DNA from 2 places in the Paraburkholderia sp. MM6662-R1 genome. Region 1 is predicted to be linked to the other one. Evidence: predicted binding sites of a transcription regulator. Region 1 holds the regulator's gene; the other holds the start of a gene.
The links. The regulator HrcA, encoded in region 1, represses chaperone genes, less so after heat shock. The targets are predictions, from matches to a motif close to TTAGCACTCNNNNNNNNNGAGTGCTAA.

Region 1 (7,314 bases):
GCCGCAGCGGCACGCCGGCATGACCGGCGACGCGGAACTCGATCTGCTCGAGCCCGTGCGCGCCGCCTTCGGGCAGCGGCACCAGCGCGACCTCGAAGCTGCCGCCTTTCATCGACAGTTCCTGCATGCCGGTCGTGACCGCCTCGCCGAGTGCCTTGCCTGCTTTCGCGCGTGCCTTCGACAGCTTTTTCGCCTCGGCGACGAACACTTCCTTCGCTTGCGCCTCGGCGGCGCGCAGGCCGTCGAGGTCGGCGGCGGCGTCGAGCGCGGCCAGTTGCTTGCGCCGCTCTGCGTGTTCTTCCGGCAGCGTCTCGGGCCGCAGGCGGAATTTGCGCGCGGCCGAGTGCAGCGCGTCGAGGCGCTTTTCGACCTGCGCGAGCCGCTCCGGATCGAGCTCGAGCTTCTGCGCGTAGTGGCTCAGCGAATACGCGGCTTCCTGCAACTGGATTTCGGCCGGTTCGAGCGCGGCGAGCACGTCGTTCAGCGCGGGGTCGATCTCCGCGAGGTCGCGCACCTTCGACACGATCGAGCCGAGATGCGTGATCATCGCGTCGTCCGATTCGGACAGCGCGCCGAGCGCTCCCTGCACGCCGTCGATCAGATTCGCGGAATGCGACAGCCGCCGATGCTCGGTGTTGACTTCTTCCCATTCGCCCGGCTGTGGCGCGAGCTTGTCGAGTTCGGTGAGTTGCCACGCGAGTCGCTCGCGTTCGAGTTGCAACTCGCGATCGCGCGTTTGCGCTTGCTCGACGGCCTGCGCCTTGTCGCGCCACGTGCGCCACGCGCGGGTGACGGCGGCGGCCAGGTCGGACAGGCCCGCGTGCGTGTCGAACAGCTCGCGCTGCGCGTCCGGGCGCATCAGCAACTGGTGCGCGTGCTGGCCGTGAATATCGACGAGCATCTCGCCGACCTCGCGCAGCTGCGCGAGCGTGGCCGCCGTACCGTTGATGAACGCGCGCGAGCGGCCGTTCGCGTCGACCACCCGCCGCAGCATCACGGTGCCGCCGTGCTGGCCGTCGTCGGCCGCGCCGAGCGCCTGCGTGTCGAGCCATTGATCGACCTGTGCTTGCGTCTCGAACTCCGCGGTGATGTCGGCGCGGCTCTCGCCGGTGCGCACGACGCTCGCCTCGGCGCGCGCGCCTAGTGCCAGCGCGAGCGCGTCGATCAGGATCGATTTGCCGGCGCCGGTTTCGCCCGAGAAAACGGTAAAGCCGCTGTCGAATTCGAGGTCGAGCGCGGCGACGATGACGAAGTCGCGTATCGAGAGGTGGCGAAGCATGGAGGTGGTCGGGTGAGCTTGGGATTCGGGTGGCGGCCGCGGCGGCGTGCGAAATCAAAGTGCCGCTTACGGCCTCGGGTCTTCTTCGTGCGACGGGTACTCGTGCCAGTGCAGCTTCTGGCGTAACGTCGCATAGTAGCTGTAGCCGACCGGATGCAGCATCGGCACCGTGTGGCGCGAACGGCGCACCTCGATCGTGTCGCCGAGCTCCAGCGACGTGAACGACTGCATGTCGAAATTGACGTTCACCTCGCGCCCGGAAACGATCTGGATGCTGACCTTCGATTCGTCCGGCAGCACGATCGGCCGGTTCGACAGCGCGTGCGGCGCGATCGGCACGAGCACGATGCCCTGTAGTTGCGGATGCAGGATCGGCCCCTGCGAGGACAGCGAATACGCGGTCGAGCCGGTCGGCGTCGCGACGATCAGGCCGTCCGAGCGCTGGTTGTACATGAAGCGGCCGTCGACCGACACGCGCAACTCCGCCATGCCCGAGAAGCCGCTGCGGTTGACCACCACGTCGTTGAACGCGAGCGCGTGGTAGATCGGCGTGCCGTCGCGCACGATGCGCGCTTCGAGCAGCACGCGCTCCTCGCGCTCGAAATTGCCGGACAGCATCTGCGGCACGATCTCGCGCATGTCGGAGATCGGAATGTCCGTGATGAAGCCGAGCCGCCCGTGGTTGATGCCGATCAAGGGCGTGCGATACGGCGCGAGCTGGCGGCCGATGCCGAGCATCGTGCCGTCGCCGCCGAGCACCACGGCGACGTCGGCGCGCGCGCCGATCTCGGCGAGACGCAGCGCCGGATAGTCGGTCACGCCGATTTCGGCGGCGGTGTCTGCTTCGAACACGACTTCGAGGCCGAGCTTCGCGATGCAGGCGGCGAGCGCGGTCAGCGGCTCGCCGATGCCTGGCGTATTGCTGCGCCCGACGAGCGCGACGGTCTTGAACTGGCTGGTCACTTGCATGCCGGCATTACACCATAGGTAGGGCCTGAAAAGAACCGCAGACCGACCCGGTTGTGGGGCGGCGCACGCAGGGCGTCTGCGTATGTCGCGATTATCGTTAGAATGGTGAAGACCCGATGACATGCGAGCCCGCCGACGGCGGTGCATTCGCCGGGAGCGGGCGCCGCGGGCGCTCACGGCTGCGATGCCATTGAGCTAAAATTTTTCGTCATGCTAGATCCTCGCGCACAAACCCTCCTCAAAACGCTGATTGAGCGCTACATCGCCGAAGGTCAGCCGGTCGGCTCGCGCACGCTGTCACGTTATTCGGGCCTCGAACTGAGTCCGGCCACGATCCGCAACGTGATGTCGGACCTCGAGGATCTGGGGCTCGTGATCAGTCCGCATACGTCGGCAGGGCGCATTCCGACGCCACGCGGCTACCGCCTGTTCGTCGACACGATGCTGACCGTCGAATCCGCCGCCGACGAGGAGGCGGTGACGCGCACCGTCAAGACCACGCTGCAGGTGGGCGAGCCGCAGAAGATCGTCGCCGCGGCGGCGAGCGTGCTCTCAAATCTGTCGCAGTTCGCCGGCGTCGTGCTCACGCCGCGTCGCAGCCACGTGTTCAAGCAGATCGAATTCATGCGCCTGTCCGACCAGCGCATTCTGCTGATCATCGTGACGCCCGAAGGCGACGTGCAAAACCGCATCCTCGCCACCCAGCGCGACTTTTCGCCTTCGCAGCTGGTGGAAGCCTCCAATTACATCAACGCGCACTTCGCTGGCCTCTCGTTCGACGAGGTGCGCCGCCGCCTGCGCGAGGAAATCGACGAGCTGCGTGGCGACATGACCTCGCTGATGCACGCGGCCGTCACCGCCAGCACCGACGAATCCGACACCGGCGAGACCGTGTTGATCTCGGGCGAGCGCAATCTGCTCGAAGTCGCCGATCTTTCGTCGGACATGGCGCGCCTGCGCAAGCTGTTCGATGTGTTCGACCAGAAGACCAGCCTCCTTCAGTTGCTCGACGTGTCGAGTCACGCGGCGGGCGTGCAAATATTCATTGGCGGCGAATCGAATCTGGTACCGATCGAGGAAATGAGCGTCGTCACCGCGCCGTACGAGGTGAACGGCAAGATCGTCGGCACGCTCGGTGTGATCGGACCGACCCGCATGGCCTACAACCGCGTGATTCCGATCGTGGACATAACCGCGCGGCTGTTGTCCATGACGCTCAGCCAGCAGTAGTCCTCGGGCTCCGCGGAACTGTCGTCATCGCAGTCCGTGGCGATCATGATGCGCGAACGCGCGGTGTCTGCCAATCGTCCGAATGGCCAGGGGTCTCTGGCGGCGCCGGGCAGAACCTGCGCCGCTATAATGAATCTCCATTGAATCGACTCGCCGCAAAATGCGGTGATTTCTGCTACCTATGCGCTTCGACCTCGAGCGGCCTTCACAGAACGCCACGTCGCATCGCGTCGCCGTGTTGCTGATCAATCTCGGCACGCCCGACGCGCCGACGCCGCGCGCGGTGCGCCGCTACCTTGCGCAGTTCCTGTCCGATCCTCGCGTGGTCGAAATTCCGGCGCTGCTGTGGCAGCTCATTCTGCGTCTGCTGATTCTGCCGTTGCGCGGCCGCAGCTCTGCGAAGAAGTATGCGGCGGTGTGGATGCCCGAGGGCTCACCGCTGCGCGTCCACACCGAAAAGCAGGTCGAGGGCCTGCGCCATCTGCTGCAACTGAACGACTACACGGTGCTGGTCGACTACGCAATGCGCTACGGCACGCCCGGCATTCCGGCAATGCTGAACCAGCTGAAGCTCGCGGGCGCCGAGCGCGTGTTGCTGATGCCGATGTATCCGCAGTATTCGGCGTCGACCACTGCGACCGCGTTCGACGAAGCCTTTTCCGCGCTCAAGCGCATGCGCAACCAGCCGGAAATCCGCACCGTGCGCCAGTACGCCGATCACCCCGGCGTACATCGCGGCGCTCGCCGCACAGGTGCACCACTACTGGCATCTGCACGGCCGCCCCGATTTCGCGGCGGGCGACAAGCTCGTGCTCAGTTTCCACGGCGTGCCCAAGCGCACGCTCGATCTCGGCGACCCGTACCACGAGCAATGCCAGCAGACCGGCGCGCTGCTGATGCAGGCGCTCGATTTGACGTCGGTCGAATGCCGCATCACGTTCCAGTCGCGCTTCGGCAATGCCGAATGGCTGCAGCCCTACACGGCGCCGACGTTGAAGGAACTCGGCGCGGCAGGCGTGCGGCGTGCTGACGTGTTTTGCCCGGGTTTCACCGCCGACTGCCTCGAAACGATCGAGGAAATCGGCATGGAAGGGCGCGGCGAATTTCTGCAGGCGGGTGGCAAGGAGTTTCACCGGATCGCCTGTCTGAACGCGTCGCAGCCGTGGGTTGCCGCGCTTGGCGAAATCGTTGCGCAGCATCTGCAGGGCTGGCCCGTGCAGGCGGTGCCGGTGCCGCACACGACAGGAGCTTGAATACGCAGATGAACTACCGCATTTCAACCGAACCGGGCGCGAAACTGCGCATCGACAAATGGCTGTGGGCCGCGCGCTTCTTCAAGACGCGTTCGCTGGCCGCGGAGGCGGTCGACAAGGGGCGGGTGCGTATCGGCGGCGTCGCCGTGAAGCCGGCGAAGGACGTGCGTGTCGGCGATCTGGTCGAAATCGAGATCGAGCGCTACGTGTGGCAGGTGGAGGTGCTGGGCGTATGCGACGTACGCGGTCCGGCGAGCGTCGCGCAGACGCTTTATGTGGAAACCGCGCAGAGCAAGGCGAAGCGGCAGGTCGAGCAGGAACGGCGCAAGGTCTACCACGAGCCGGCCGCCGCGCTGCACGGCCGACCGACCAAACGCGACCGGCGCACTATCGACAGATTTTCAGGTGGGGATTGAGAAACTGCTCCACGGTGGCGTGTGCGCCGCCGTACTCGGTGGTGTGGTCGTTGACCGCACCGGACATGCAGATGGTCGTGGTGCCCGCGATCAGTACCAGTGCGACCACCCCGATTGCAAAGGTCAGTTTCACGGTACTCCCTTGATGGGCTGAAACAGGCTATCGGAACGACTGTCAGGTGTCGGTAACGCTTACGTCAGATTAGGGTTAACGTGGCGTTGCCGCTCCATGACTGGAGAATAGGTCAGTTGCGGGCTGCACTCAATCTCTATCTGATTGCGCCACGTTGAGGCTTGTTACGGCGCATTTCGCCTGCACGTCGGTGGTGCGAAAACCCTCGACCCGCTTGAAACGGCTTTTTCAGGCCCCATCTGGGGTCCGGTCTGGCGGATCGGCGCGAAGACGCGTGTCGCGATTTTGCAAAGCATGAATCGTACTGTGTCGGAACGGCTTGCACCGCCTTTGGCTTTTACTTTTTAACGACTTTCAGCGACATGGAAAACACGCAAGAGAACCCGACGAGCCAGAATCCCACGCCCGCCGACGAAGCCGCGCGCCAGGCCGCCGAGGCGGCTGGGGCCGCTGCTCAACAGCCGGACACCGGCGCCCCCGCGGAACCGGCCCAGGGTGCCGCCGAGCAGGCGCTGGCCGACGCTCAGGCGAAGATCGCCGAGTTGCAGGAAAGCTTCCTGCGCGCGAAGGCCGAAACCGAAAACGTGCGCCGGCGCGCTCAGGAAGACGTCGCCAAGGCGCACAAGTTTGCGATCGAGAGCTTCGCCGAGCATCTGCTGCCGGTGGTCGACAGTCTCGAGGCGGCCGTCGCCCATTCGTCCGACGACTTGCAGAAGGTCCGCGAAGGCGTCGAGCTCACGCTGCGGCAGTTGAACGGCGCGCTCGAGAAGGGTCGCGTCGTGGCGATCAATCCGGTCGGCGAAAAGTTCGATCCGCACCGCCATCAGGCCATTTCGATGGTGCCGGCCGACCAGGAGCCGAACACCGTCGTCGCGGTGCTGCAAAAGGGCTTTGTGATCGCGGATCGCGTACTGCGTCCCGCGCTCGTGACCGTCGCGGCGCCGAAGTAATCACGTCGACACTCGCTCCGGGCGTTTGCGCCGGTGGCGTCTGCTGCGTCGCTTCGCATCGCTACGTGCCGCAAAGATCCCATCGATTCAGGCACTTCCGGCGAACCACGCCGGGGGCGCCGCGCAGACTGACGGAGCGGGCTCGCAGCGAAGATTCAGGCGCCTCGCCCCGTGATTGAAAAAAATTAAAGACCGCATCGCAAAAGAGGTCTTGAAAACGATGTGGCCGCACTTATTTTGAGTGCAGGTATGAATTGAGAGCGGATCGTCCCGCCGCCAAATGGGTCAACCGGGCGCTTTCCGCAGCGATCAAAGTCAGGAGATTTGTAAAAATGGGCAAAATCATCGGTATCGACCTCGGCACGACCAACTCGTGCGTGGCGATCATGGAAGGCAACTCGGTCAAGGTCATCGAGAACTCGGAAGGCGCGCGCACCACGCCGTCGATCATCGCTTACATGGATGACAGCGAGATCCTGGTCGGCGCGCCGGCCAAGCGTCAGTCGGTCACGAACCCGAAGAACACGCTGTTCGCGGTCAAGCGCCTGATCGGCCGACGCTTCGAAGAGAAGGAAGTGCAGAAGGACATCGGCCTGATGCCCTACAAGATCATCAAGGCCGACAACGGTGACGCGTGGGTCGAAGTGCGCGACCAGAAGCTCGCGCCGCCGCAAATCTCCGCCGAAGTCCTGCGCAAGATGAAGAAGACCGCTGAGGACTACCTTGGCGAGACCGTCACGGAAGCCGTGATCACGGTGCCGGCGTACTTCAACGACAGCCAGCGTCAGGCAACCAAGGACGCCGGCCGCATCGCCGGTCTGGAAGTCAAGCGGATCATCAACGAACCGACCGCCGCGGCTCTCGCGTTCGGTCTGGACAAAGCTGAAAAGGGCGATCGCAAGATCGCGGTGTACGACCTGGGCGGCGGTACGTTCGACGTGTCGATCATCGAAATCGCGGACGTCGACGGTGAAATGCAGTTCGAAGTGCTGTCCACGAACGGCGATACGTTCCTCGGCGGCGAAGACTTCGACCAGCGCATCATCGACTACATCATCGGCGAGTTCAAGAAGGAGCAGGGCGT
Region 2 (7,314 bases), 310 kb from region 1:
GACGCGTCTGCGTCTGTCTGTCGTCGATACGGGGAAGGTCTCCGAAAGCGAACTGAAGTCGATCGGTGCGCGCGGTGTGCTCAAGCGCGGCACGAACAACGTGCAGGTGATCATCGGACCGGAGGCGGACATCATCGCCGATGAGATGCGTACGGCGATCGCGCAGGGTCAGGGCGACGCGGTGAAGGTGGCGCGTGTTGCTGTATCGGCGCCGGCTGCTGCCGCGGCGGCTACCGCTGCCGCGCCGGTCGCGCGAAACGCTGGGCACGCCGATGACGCGCAAGGCGGTCCGCTCGATCCCGATCCGCTGCGCTGGCTCGCCGTGCTCGGCGGCGTGGGCAACGTGATGTCGCTCGATGCGGTCGCGGCGACGCGTCTGCGGGTAGTCGTGCGCGATCCGTCGGCGGTCGATCGTCAGCGCCTCGCGACGCTCGATACCGCGTGGGTGTCGACCGACACGTTCCATATCGTCGTCGGCGAGGCCGCGCAGCGCTATGCGCAGAAGCTGGCCGAGCGCCTGTCGTCGCAAGGCGGCGGCGCGGGCGCGGCGCCGGTGCCGGCGTGATCGGTTGATGGCTGTCGAGCGCTGTTGAGTTGCACGGCGATCGCAGCACGCCAATAAAAAAGCGGCACCTGGTCCCAAGGTGCCGCTTTCGCGTTTACGACCAGTCCCTAGCGAGTCCCCCGCTTTGCCGAGCGCGCCACCTCGCGCGATTCGAGCCACATCACATTGACGACACCGAACGCCAGCGCGACGCCAACGCCGAGAATCCAGCTGAAATACCACATCGCCAACTCCTGTTTTCTGTTGAAGCGTCGTGCCGGTCAATACATCGAATGGTGGTTTTCCTTGATCGCCGCGGCGGTCACCTTGCCGCGCATCACGCGATACACCCAGCCCGTATAGAGCAGGATGATCGGCAGGAACACGATGACGGCGAACAGCATGATCTCGAGCGTCATGCGGCTCGACGTCGAATCCCACATGGTCAGACTGCTGCGGCCGTCGAGTGACGATGGCATGATGAACGGGAACATCGAGAAGCCCGCGGTCAAGATCACGCCGACGATCATCAACGACGTCGACAGAAACGCCGTCGCCTCGAAGCGCGAACGCGCGAGCAGCACCGCGAGCACCCCGCCGAGGAGACCCGCGAGCGGCGCAACCGCCATCCACGGGTAGAGCGCGTAGTTGTTCAGCCACAAACCCGGCGCGCCGATCACGGTCTTCATCAACGGATTGGAGACGGCGTCGAGCGGCGGCGCGTCGACGATCTGATAGCCGCCGATCATCGTCGCGACGAGCGCACCCGCGACGAGAAACAACACCACCGTGCACAGCGCCGCGAGCCGCAGCGCCTTCGACGCGCGCTCGTGAACCACCCCATCGGTCTTCCACTTGACGAACGCGGCGCCGTGCGCGGCTAGCATCGACACGCTGACGAGTCCCGTCAGCAGCGCGAACGGATTGAGCAGGCCGAAGAAGCTGCCGTGATAGGTGACGCGCAGATCGGTATCGAACGAGAACGGCACGCCTTGCAGCAGATTGCCGAACGCGACACCGAACACCAGCGCCGGCACGAAGCCGCCGATAAAGAGGCCCCAGTCCCACGCGTTGCGCCAGCGCGGATCCTCGCGCTTGCCGCGATAGTCGAAGCCGACCGGGCGGAAGAACAGCGCGAACAGCACGAGCAGCATCGCGAAGTAGAATCCCGAGAAGGATGCCGCGTAGGCGAGCGGCCACGCGGCGAACATCGCGGCGGCCGCGGTCACGAACCAGACCTGGTTGCCTTCCCACGTCGCGCCGACCGTGTTCACGACGATGCGTCGCTCGGAGTCGGTGTTGGCGATGAACGGCAGCAGGATCGCCGCCCCCATGTCGAAGCCGTCGGTGAGCGCGAAGACGATCAGCAGTACACCTATCAACACCCACCAGATCAGTCTGAGAGCTGCGTAGTCCATATGGGTTTCTCCTCCGGGGCGGTGCAGCGGTGCGTCATGCGGCCGTGTTCGACAGTGGCTGCGTCACCGGCTGTCCGATCTCGTGGTGATAGCGGCCCGTATGCAGCGACGAAGGGCCGAGCCGCGCGTACTTGAACATCAGCATGATCTCGATGACGAACAGCCCCGTGTAGAACAGCACGAAGCCGCCGATGCTCAGATACAGATCGCGCGGCGTCAGCGTCGACGCGGCCAGGTTGGTCGGCAGAATGCCCGCGATGCTCCACGGCTGGCGGCCCATTTCCGCGACGATCCAGCCTAGCTCGGCGGCGAGCCACGGCAGCGGAATCGCGATGACCGCCCAGCGCAGAAACCAGCGGCGCCTTTCGAGCAGCAACGTGCGCTGCGCGCAGAACCAGAAGGCGAGCACGAAGGTCGCGAGGAACAGCAGGCCAAGGCCGACCATCGTGCGGAACGAGAAGAACAGTGTCAACACCGGCGGAACCGTGCTTCGTGCCGCCGCGGCGATCTGGTCTGGCGTCGCGTCGATGACGTTCGGCGTGAACCGCTTGAGCAGCAGGGCGTAGCCGAGATCGTCCTTGTACTTGTCGAACTCCGCATGCGCCTCGTCGCTGGAGTCGCCGCCCTTTAACCGCTGCAACGCCGAATAGGCGAGCATGCCGTCCTTGATGCGACCTTCGTTTTGGGCGATCAGGTCGCGCAGGCCGACCACGGGTTCGTCGAGCGAGCGGGTCGCGATAATGCCGAGCGCGTACGGCACACGGATCGCATAGTCGGTGCGTTGCTCTTTCTGATTGGGGATGCCAAATATCGTGAACGGTGCCGGCGCGGGCGCGGTGTCCCATTCGGATTCGATAGCCGCGAGCTTGATCTGCTGGACTTCACCGGTGCGATAGCCGGATTCGTCGCCCAGCACGATCACGCACAGCGCCGACGCTAGGCCGAAGCCGGCGGCGATCGCGAACGAGCGCAGCGCGAACTCGGTGTCGCGGCGCTTCAACAGATACCACGACGACACGCCGAGTACGAACATCGCCGCGGTCACGTATCCAGCTGATACCGTGTGCACGAACTTGACCTGTGCAACCGGGTTGAAGATCACCGAGCTGATGCTGTCGAGCTCCATGCGCATCGTCTGATAGTTGAACTTCGCGCCGACCGGATTGTTCATCCAGCCGTTGGCAATCAGAATCCACAGCGCCGACAGGTTCGAACCGAGCGCGACACAGAACGTGACGATCAGATGCTGGATTTTTGACAATCTGTTCCAGCCGAAAAAGAACAGACCGACGAACGTCGATTCGAGGAAGAACGCCATCAGCCCTTCGACGGCGAGCGGCACGCCGAAAATGTCGCCGACGTAATGCGAGTAATAAGCCCAGTTGGTGCCGAACTGAAACTCGAGCGTGAGGCCGGTCGCGACGCCCATTGCAAAGTTGATGCCGAACAGCTTGCCCCAGAACTGCGTCATGTCCTTGTAGATCTGCTTGCCGGTCATCACGTAGACCGATTCCATGATGACGAGCAGCCAGGCGAGACCGAGCGTGAGCGGCACGAACAGAAAGTGATAAAGCGCCGTGATGGCGAACTGGAACCGCGACAGTTCTACGACTTCGCTAACGGGCATGTTGATCACCTCGAGACGGATGCGGGGCGGGCACCGACAGCAGCGCCTGCGCGACCTGCTCAGGCGGCAGCATCATGTGCTGCGCCTGTGGATGATTGAAGAATGTGTACTTGAGCGCCATCAGTAGCACGAACTTGATGGCGAGGATGATGGCGATATCGCGCGCCAGCGTTGGACCGCGCACCCACCTGGTGAACCGGCCGCGCAAGCGCGACCGGACAGTGCTGCTGCGATTCAGGGCTATGGTCATGATCGGTCGAAGACGACTTCACGCCGGTGAGTCCGGCTGGATCCAGACCGCCCTGGCCGTCAGGCAGTCTGGCAGTCTGGCGAATGCATGCCGATTGTAGGAGGTGAACCTCGCGCGCTCAGGTTTAGCCATGCGGCAACACGTCGCGAAACTTGCCGCGTCTGTGCAGTATTGCTACCGGACTTGCGATACGTCAAGAAACGCTTACCGGCCTCGGCAGGCCGGCTTGCGGATAGGCCGACGCGAAGCGCGGCCGCGGGGACGCAGGAAAGGGCGAAAAGAATGAAAAAGCCCCGCCGTCTTGCGAGGGCGGGGCTTGAGCGCGATGGTCGCTAAATGGCGCGACCGATTAACGCGTGTCGTTTTTACCTATGTCATAGGCGGGACACAATTGACGCGCGCATGGCTTCGACGCTTTACGCGTATTCGGTCAGCGCGCCGCGCATCTTCTTCATCGCGCTGGCTTCGATCTGGCGGATACGTTCGGCCGAGACACCGAACTCGTCGGCCAGCTCGTGCAACGTGGAGCCGCCCGAGCCGTCGTCGGCCACCTTCAGCCAGCGCGCTTCGATGATGCGGCGGCTGCGCGGATCGAGCGCGTCGAGCGCGCTTGCGATGCCGTCGCTTTGCAGCCGGTCGCGCTGACGCGAAGCCAGCACCGCAGTCGGTTCACTATGCGAGTCGGCCAGATAGGCGATTGGCGCGTACGACTCCTCGCCGTCTTCGACCTGACCTTCGAGCGCGATATCGCCGCCTGACAGACGCGTCTCCATCTCCGCGACCTCTTCGCGCTTCACGTTCAGCTCCTTCGCGAGACCGTCGATCTCGTCCGGCGTGAACGCGCCAAGCCCCTGCTTGTGGCTGCGCAGGTTGAAGAACAGCTTACGCTGCGCCTTGGTGGTGGCGACCTTCACCATGCGCCAGTTGCGCAGGATGTACTCGTGGATCTCGGCCTTGATCCAGTGCATCGCGTACGACACGAGGCGCACGTTTTGCTCGGGATCGAAGCGCTTGACCGCTTTCATCAGGCCGATGTTGCCTTCCTGGATCAGATCGGCGTGCGGCAACCCGTAACCGAGGTAGTTACGCGCGATTGACACGACGAGTCGCAGGTGCGACAGCACCAGGCGGCGCGCCGCCTCCAGATTGTCGTGTTCGCGCAATTCGGTGGCGAACTGGCGTTCCTCCGCCGGCGTCAGCATCGGAATCCGGTTGACCGCCTGGATGTAGGCGTCGATGTTGCCCAGGTGACCGGACAGCAGCGAGGAATGCGAGAGCGCCAGTGCACCTGCCGGAGCGGCCTTAGCCGACGACGGGCTCAAAGTACTCGGAAGGGTCATTGCATGGCTCACGTTTGAAGCTCCTTTGGAATCAGACAATTGCGTACTCAGTAAACGACTCCAGCGACGGATGTTAGCACTCAGATCTGCCGAGTGCTAATACTTAGAGGTCGCAGGGGTATCCGAGTTCCCAAAAATCCTATTGAGTTTTGACTTCCGATAGCCATCATACGCCCTATTTGCCCTGCGCGTTGGACCTGTAGAAAGTACCGCCCGGAGCGGGTGCAGGCTCACGTTTGACTGATATCGTCCGGTTTTGAAGAGAATAATTGCTGATCATGGGCATTATCTGGGAAATACTTGCTCCTGAATTCGTGCCTGGAATAAAGGGGGCGCTCGCTTAATACTCGGCAGTATGGGGGGCGGATGAACAGGCAGAATCTTGTGGTGCGTGGGCTTAGTCTAAAAAGCACGTTTGCCGTTCTGCTCGTTCTGCTGTTGAGCGCGGCGGGCGCGTCCCAAGCTGAGCAGTTCGGCGTGCAGGTGGCCGCCGGCGTCGGCGACCATCACGTCAGGACGCTCGATCTCGGCGTGGTCTGGGATCCAAACCTGACCTGGTGGCAGATCGGCGACTGGCATTTCGCGCTGCTCGGCGAGGCGCATGTCGCGTGGTGGCACACCAATGAAGGAAACGTTCACGACAACATCGGCGAGATCGGCGTGACGCCGGTGATCCGCTTCATCAGGTCGTCGGGTTCGGTGCGGCCATTCATCGAGGTGGGTGCCGGCGTCCGGCTGCTGACCAGCCCGCGCATTTCTTCCGACTTCACGTTGGGCACCGCGTTCCAGTTCGCCGAGATGGCGGGCGTCGGGCTGCAGTTCGGCGCTCGTGAGCAGTATGTCGCCGGCTACCGCTTCCAGCATGTCTCCAATGGCGGTATCAAAGAGCCGAATCCTGGTATAAATTTCAGCCAGCTATATTTGCAATATCACTTCTGACCGTGGCCGCCTGCGGCTCGCGGTGTTCGAGGGGCTCTGCAATGGCGGCAAAGATGATCGAAGCGATTCGCGGGCTCGAGCGAGAGCGTTTTCGCGCGATGGTCGATGGCGATGGGCAGTCGCTCGACACGCTGCTCGCGGACAACGTGAGCTACGTCCACACGAATGGCAAGCGCGAGACGAAGCGGCAGTTCATCGACGGGATCACCGCGGGGCGCCGTCGTTATCGGCAAATCGAGGTGCAGTCGCAGGATGTCTTGCCGGCCGGGCGCGAGACCTACGTCGTCACGGGCCGCGCGCTGATCGAGATGGAGGCCAACAACGGCGCGCTCCTGTTTCCGATTGCCTATACCGCGATTCACACGCACGAAGACGGGCAGTGGCGACTGATCGCGTGGCAGGCGACCCGTTGCGCGCTCGAGTGAGATTCTCATCGGGCGGGCGCGCCTCGTGAGCGCGTCTCCAGCGGCAGCGGAATGCGGGTGTGCACTCCGCTGCAGCAGGCTCGAGGCCCAACGCGAATTCACGCGGTCACGCATTCGCCAGCTTTGTCGCGGCTGTTTGCGCCGTGCTCGTCTACATCGGCATCCGCGTCGCGCGCCTCGCGCGTGCCGCGCATCGCTACCTGTCCCGCATACGGATGCCGCGCCGCAACCGGAAGCCGCGTGCAGTGCTCCGCCACGCGCCTGATCGTCGCGAGATCCGAGAAATCCAGACCGCTGTCGATACCCATCGCGTCGAGATTCATCGCGACTGTGACGAGATCGACGTTGCCGGTGCGCTCGCCATTGCCGAACAGACAGCCTTCGATGCGATCCGCGCCCGCCAGCAGCGCGAGCTGCGCCGCGGCCACGGCGGTGCCGCGATCGTTGTGCGGATGCACCGACAGCACGATGCTGTCGCGGTAACCGAGGTTGCGATGCATCCATTCGATCTGGTCGGCGAACACGTTCGGCGTGGCCGCTTCGACGCTTGCCGGCAGGTTGACGATCATCTTGTGATCGCGCGTAGGCCGCCACGTTTGCGCGAGCGCGTCGCACACCTCGCGCGCGAACGGCAGCTCGGTCGTGTTGAAGGTCTCGGGCGAGTACTGGAAGGTCCAGCGCGTGCCCGGCCGCGCCTGCGCGTGTTCCTTGATGAGGCCCGTGCCTTCGACGGCGAGCGCCTTGGTCTCATCCTTCGACTGCTGGAACACG

Region 2: rpoH (RNA polymerase sigma factor RpoH) is a predicted target of HrcA. The motif match lies at 5,253-5,279, and genes of this name have one in related genera.

What each region holds. Positions count from the first base shown of each region.
Region 1 covers NZ_JBNDLV010000001.1:1,874,404-1,881,717, reverse strand. The annotation lists gene recN (DNA repair protein RecN) at 1-1,279, opposite strand, end outside; gene OKW39_RS08905 (NAD kinase) at 1,346-2,248, opposite strand; gene hrcA (heat-inducible transcriptional repressor HrcA) at 2,459-3,478, shown strand; partial or broken gene hemH (ferrochelatase) at 3,660-4,731, shown strand; gene OKW39_RS08890 (RNA-binding S4 domain-containing protein) at 4,740-5,147, shown strand; gene OKW39_RS08885 (hypothetical protein) at 5,119-5,280, opposite strand; gene grpE (nucleotide exchange factor GrpE) at 5,643-6,230, shown strand; gene dnaK (molecular chaperone DnaK) at 6,563-7,314, shown strand, end outside.
Region 2 covers NZ_JBNDLV010000001.1:2,180,820-2,188,133, reverse strand. The annotation lists gene nagE (N-acetylglucosamine-specific PTS transporter subunit IIBC) at 1-565, shown strand, start outside; gene cydX (cytochrome bd-I oxidase subunit CydX) at 673-789, opposite strand; gene cydB (cytochrome d ubiquinol oxidase subunit II) at 826-1,962, opposite strand; gene OKW39_RS10295 (cytochrome ubiquinol oxidase subunit I) at 1,997-3,589, opposite strand; gene cydP (cytochrome oxidase putative small subunit CydP) at 3,579-3,839, opposite strand; gene rpoH (RNA polymerase sigma factor RpoH) at 4,256-5,191, opposite strand; gene OKW39_RS10280 (acyloxyacyl hydrolase) at 5,546-6,118, shown strand; gene OKW39_RS10275 (nuclear transport factor 2 family protein) at 6,160-6,543, shown strand; partial or broken gene OKW39_RS10270 (2-isopropylmalate synthase) at 6,741-7,314, opposite strand, start outside.